DNA from 2 places in the Paenibacillus sp. FSL R7-0297 genome. Region 1 is predicted to be linked to the other one. Evidence: riboswitches for the same ligand, from Rfam matches in the RefSeq annotation. Region 1 holds a riboswitch; the other holds the start of a gene.
The links. Region 1 has a riboswitch for glycine ahead of gcvT (glycine cleavage system aminomethyltransferase GcvT). Riboswitches for the same ligand answer to the same signal wherever they lie in the genome.

Region 1 (3,042 bases):
AACCTTCATGCCGGTCAGCTCGCAAATGTAGGACTGGAATTCGAAGATCGCCTGAAGCTCGCCCTGGCTGATCTCCGGCTGATAAGGGGTGTAGGCGGTATAGAATTCCGAACGGGAAATAACATGGTTAATAACAACCGGAACGTGGTGATCATATAATCCGGCGCCAAGGAAGCTCGCATGGGTATCAAAGTCGGCATTCTTGTCCGCCAGACCCTTCATATGGCGCAGCAGCGCATACTCATCCAGCGGGCCGGACATCGGCATTGTTCCCTGGTAACGGACGGCCTGCGGGATATCGGAGAACAGCTCGTCGATGGACTGGATTCCTACAGTCTCCATCATTTCAGCGCGGTCTTGCTCCGTCATAGGCAAATAGCGGTGCTTCATTACGGCTTCACTCCTTGGCTCTTTTTGTAGAATGGGGCTTTGATCACGGCAGCCTTAAGCTGCTTGCCGCGGATCTCCACATACACCTCTGTGCCTATATCCGTATAGGCAGCATCCAGCAGGGCAAGTCCGAGATTCCGTTTCAGTGTCGGCGATTGTGTACCGGTAGTCACTTCACCGATCTTCACACCGTCCGCATACACGGGATAGTGGGAGCGGGGAATGCCGCGGTCGATCATTTCAAGTCCCACCAGGCGGCGCGGCAGGCCGGCTTCCTTCTGCTTCAGCAAGGCATCGCGGCCTAGAAAATCGGCTTTGTCCAGCTTCACGAAGAACTGGACTCCCGCCTCGAGCGGAGTAATATCCGCCGAGAGCTCCTGGCCGTACAGCGGCAGCTTGGCCTCGAAGCGGAGCGTGTCGCGTGCGCCGAGTCCGGCGGGAGTCAGTCCATGCGCAGCACCTGCGGCCAGCAGGCCGTTCCAGAGGGCGGCAGCTGTATCGACAGGGGCGTACAGCTCAAAGCCGTCCTCACCGGTATAGCCGGTACGGGAGAGCAGTACAGTTACGCCGCAGACCTCGGCGTGTTCGATGAAGTGGAAGGGCTTCAGCTCTGCAAGCGGGGCAGAGGTAACTTCGGCCAGAATCGTCTCAGCCAGCGGACCCTGCAGAGCGAGCAGCAGCGTCTCATCAGAGACATTCTTCAGGCTGACACCGCTGAATTCAGCGGTGAGATGCTCCGCAAGCCACTGGAAGTCCTTATCGATATTGGAGGCGTTCACGACGAGCATGTAGCGCTCATGGCCCAGGCGGTACACCAACAGATCGTCAACCACTCCGCCGCTCGGATAGAGCATCAGGGTATACTGCGCAGCGCCGTCTGCTAGGCGGCTGACATCATTGGTGGTCATCTGCTGCAGGAAGGCTTCAGCGCCGCTGCCGTCAACCATGAATTCACCCATATGCGATACATCGAACAGTCCGGCCTGCTGGCGGACTGCTTCATGTTCCTTAACGATGCCAGTAAACTGCACCGGCAGCTCCCAGCCGCCGAAATCAATGCATCTGGACTCCGCATAAGCGGCATAGAGATCATAAAAAGGCGTTCTTCTCAAAGACTCCATCGTGTCACCCCTTAGTCTGTTTACATGTAAGCAGAAACGGTAATGCCGCCTTATAAGCGCAGTATCTGTTTCAGCTAAAAATATAAAAAAGGACAGGCGAAAGCCATTATGCACTAACGCATAAATTGACTTTCGCTCTGTCCTTTGTACCTGAGAGTTACCCTGCTATCCTGCCCGCAGGTTTCCCCGTTGGTGATCCGTTTCCTGTTGTCCAGGCTGTGGATGCTCTCCAGAGATGCGTCCGGCAAAGGTCCTTTTGCCTGAGAGATTCACCCATCCCGGGCTTACTCCTTCGGCGCTGCCCCTGAGGGTCAGTCTCTCCCTATGCCATCATTCGCAAACTATATGTTTTTCTACTGACTCCATTAAACCGGGTTTACAAGCACGCTGTCAATCAAAAAACGTCAAAAAGATGACAAATTTAATTTTCCTGTCAGTTATATTGACATTAGGCAAGGTGATAACTTAGGCTATAACTAAATTTAGAACTCCAAATGTGGAAAAGAGGCGGCTTGGAAATGAGTGAAGTGCTTAACAACCTGCTATACAGCGAAGAGCATGAATGGGCACAGCAGGGTGAAGGACGCGTAGTACGTGTGGGAATTACGGATCATGCGCAGCATTTATTGGGCGACATCGTGTTTGTTGAGTTTCCTGAAGTCGGCGCAGCCATTTCCGCGGGCGATAGCGTAGGCAGTATCGAGTCTGTCAAGACGGTGTCGGAGCTGTACTCGCCGGTATCCGGCAAGGTAACCAAGATCAACGACGCACTCGAATCCAGCCCGGAGCTGATCAATGATCAGCCATACGGCGGCGGTTGGATTTTTGAGCTGGAGCTTGATGGTGAGTTCGCGGATGCAGTATCGGGCCTGCTGGATGCGGCTGCTTATAAGGAATTGGTTGGGGAATAGTTTTTACGAACAGATGAACATGGCAGGCTTCTCTTATTACATTAGATGTCACTAATGTGAGAGGTCTGTCTTTTTGCGTTTCTGTATCACTCCGGAAAGCTAAGCAGCCCCGGATAAATACTGGGCGCCAAGTGCCAAAGGGCGGGCAGCAGAGCCAGACCGGCAACGGCAAAGATAAGGCACAGCAATAGGAACCGGTATCTTTTTCTGGGACGGGTATTGGGTTTAAGTACGAAGTAATACACACCGGCCGAATATAACGGGAAAAGCACCACGGCAGACATGCCCATACAGACCAGAAAGGTGGATTCCCCGGCGGAGGAAGGGATCATGGCTTCCGGGTTATAGACCGGATTGATCTGCAGAAAGAGGATCACAAATGTCAGATAGGCAAAGAGTAAAAGAAGTGGGAAACAGCGGATGCGTCCATCCTCGGACAGCCCGTAGAGCATCCACCAGACCCCGAGCCAGGGCAGGGCAAAGGCTGCGCCGGCAATAAGGAAGTCTATGCCTATATACATCAGTTTATCGGGTGGATACACATGGGCTAGGTCGCCCCAGAAGTAATCGGAGGAGAAGAACATCATAAATACAGATAATAAACCAATGAAGAAGGTGAT
Region 2 (3,042 bases), 480 kb from region 1:
CCTTCAGATCCAAATAATTAACGTACAGCAGGTAGAAAGGGACAAGCCCTCCCGAGAACAGCATAGTGATCAGCAGGTAGAAACTAAAAGCCTTTTTAAAGGGAAAGTCCTTCCGGTAGAGGGGGTACGCGTACAGAGCAATCAATAGTACTGCCAGAAGGGTTCCGGTAAGCGTAACGGTCAGGCTGATTCCATAAGCTTTGACCAGCGTCTGCGAATGGTTGAACAGATATTGGTAAGCGGTCAGGTCAATCTTCTCGGGCCAGAATTTATACCCCTGCAGCGTTAACGTTTTCTCGTTGGTTAAGGAAATGGCGACAATGAGCAGAATAGGCAGGATGCAGGCCAGACTGAAGGCAGTGAAGAAGATGTTCAGCACAATCTGGGCGCTCTTGGAGCCTTTGGGATAGGCGCGGGTTCGGGTTGCAGTAGTCATTAAGATCCTCCGTTCTAGAAAAGTGCCGTATCGCGGTTCAGCTTGCGGGCCAGACTGTTCGCCCCGATAACAAGGAAGAAGCCGATGACGGATTGATAAAAGTTCGCCGCAGAGGACATACCCAGATCATTAAGCTGTATTAAGCCCCGATACACATAGGTGTCGATGACATCCGTAGTAGAGCGCAGCGCACCGGAGTCCAGCGTAACGTGGTAGAACAGCCCGAAGTCGGAGCGGAAAATACCGCCCATGTTGAGAATGGTGAGAATGACCATGATAGGCGTAAGGAGCGGCAGCGTAATTCGGGTGATCTGCTGCCACTTGCTGGCGCCGTCCACCACCGCAGCTTCATACAGCTCCTCGCTGATGCCGGTGATCGCGGCCAGATAGATGACACTGCCGATGCCGATCGAGTGCCACATCTTGGTGAGCCACAGAATATAGGGCCATGCATTGGGATGCATATAAGCATTGACTGAGGAATGGCCGAACAAGGGCAGAATATGCTTGACCAGGAAGCCGTACTCCGGGTGCAGGAAGGCGTAGACTATGAAGCTGACGACAACCATGGACAAGAAATTCGGCATAATCATAACAGTCTGGAAGAAACGGGAGGCCAGCTTGCTGCGAACCTCGTTGATCGCAATGGCCAGGGATACAGAGAGGATGAGCCCTGAGATAATGAAGACAACGTTGTAGCCGATGGTGTTAATGGTCACGCGCAGGGCATCGGATGTGGCGAAGAGGAACCGGAAGTTGTCGAGTCCCGCCCATGGACTGCCCATAATGCCGTCAACATAGTTGATGTTCTTGAAAGCAATGAATAATCCGAACATCGGGATGTAACAGTTGATGAAAAAAATAATGGCGGTTGGCAGCAGCATGAGCAGCAGCACCCGGTATTTCACAATGTTCCGCAGCAAACGGCCAAAGCTGCCCTGCTGCTGTGAAAGGGGCTGCTTGGTCAAAGCTTTTACGGTTGAAGGATTTGCCATTGGTTCTAACCTCGCTCTACATAATCTGGATGAATTTATTATAGTAGAGGAGCAGATACGAATTCTCTCTTGCAGATGACCCCGTTTATTCAAAAGTTACCTCATGTTGAACTCTTGAACATTGCGACTTTTTTCACAGAATATCTCTCACATGCCGAGTAATATGTTAGAATATCAGAATGCATTAACGCTTCACCAATTTAATACATCACACGGGCTATGATTGCTATGGATCACACTATAGCAGGAGCAGCTTCTGGAGAGACTGCGGGAGACCGCAGCGCCGAAGGGTTCACAATCTCAGGCAAAAGGACAGAAGAGTACGGAATTTGTATTTGTTATGCCGATTCTTTACGGTCAGCAGCGCAGGTAGCTTATTTTGATATTCTTATGAACCGGGAGATTGGATGACATCCAATCTCTTTTTTATGTTATTTGGCAGCATAGCGTTGTACACATTAAGGGGGAAAAAGGCAATGGCACAGACAGAATTAAAGAGAGATTTGGCGAACCGGCATGTACAGCTGATCGCTATCGGCGGCACGATTGGCACAGGGTTATTCCTGGGATCGGGCAGAGCGATTCAGCAGGCCGGCCCGTCCATTATGATCACGTATTTACTCGTGGGGATTGCCGTGTTTTTTGTGATGAGGGCGCTGGGTGAGCTGCTGCTCTCCAAAGCGGGATATCAATCCTTTACGGACATTGCTGAAGACTATTTGGGGCCCCGGGCTGCGTTCATTACGGGCTGGACCTACTGGTTCTGCTGGATTATGACGGCGATGGCCGATGTGATTGCGGTGGGCGTCTATGTGCAGTACTGGTTCGATATTCCGCAGTGGGTACCGGCCGTGATCTGCCTGATCATTCTGCTCGGACTCAATCTGCTCACGGTCAAAAGCTTCGGCGAACTCGAATTCTGGTTTGCCCTAATCAAAGTCGTCACGATTCTTGCCTTAATCGGCCTGGGAATCATTCTGCTGGTCATCGGGTTCAAGACGGATGCAGGATCGGTGAGCGTTCGCAATCTCTGGGAGCACGGGGGCGTGTTCCCGAACGGTGTTAAGGGCTTCTTATTTTCCTTCCAGATGGTTGTGTTCGCTTATGTCGGTGTGGAGCTTGTGGGTGTATCAGCCGCAGAAACAGCGGATCCGGAGAAAAATATCCCCTCGGCGATTAACAAGATTCCTCTGCGGATTCTCTTCTTCTATGTGGGCGCGCTCTTCGTGCTGCTGTGCATTAACCCGTGGACCCAGCTCAGTGCGGCTGAAAGTCCATTTGTGCGAACCTTCAGTCTAGTCGGGATTCCAGTTGCTGCGGGCATTATCAATTTCGTCGTCTTAACCTCAGCGGCTTCCGCCTGCAACAGCGGGATGTTCTCGACCAGCCGGATTCTGTATAATCTGAGCCGAAGAGATCAGGCATCCCCGCAGCTCGGCAAGCTGAACCGAAATCATGTGCCCGCGAACTCATTATTTATTTCTACATTTGTAATATCGGCCGGGGCGCTGCTCAGCAAGCTTATTCCAGGCCAAGCGTTCGGCATCGTTACAACGATCAGCGCCATTTGTTTCATCTGGGTGTGGGGTGTTGTGCTCGTATGTCATATCA

Region 2: linked by a shared signal. The riboswitch ahead of MKZ24_RS05415 (amino acid permease) and the one ahead of gcvT (glycine cleavage system aminomethyltransferase GcvT) in region 1 are both predicted to bind glycine.

Annotation. Positions count from the first base shown of each region.
Region 1 is NZ_JBBPAQ010000001.1:1,725,860-1,728,901, forward strand. Features, by position in the region: gene gcvPA (aminomethyl-transferring glycine dehydrogenase subunit GcvPA) at 1-390, opposite strand, end outside; gene gcvT (glycine cleavage system aminomethyltransferase GcvT) at 390-1,511, opposite strand; glycine riboswitch at 1,647-1,746, opposite strand; glycine riboswitch at 1,750-1,845, opposite strand; gene gcvH (glycine cleavage system protein GcvH) at 2,030-2,422, shown strand; gene MKZ24_RS07510 (hypothetical protein) at 2,509-3,042, opposite strand, start outside.
Region 2 is NZ_JBBPAQ010000001.1:1,244,715-1,247,756, forward strand. Features, by position in the region: gene MKZ24_RS05405 (carbohydrate ABC transporter permease) at 1-436, opposite strand, end outside; gene MKZ24_RS05410 (ABC transporter permease) at 451-1,431, opposite strand; glycine riboswitch at 1,678-1,757, shown strand; gene MKZ24_RS05415 (amino acid permease) at 1,908-3,042, shown strand, end outside.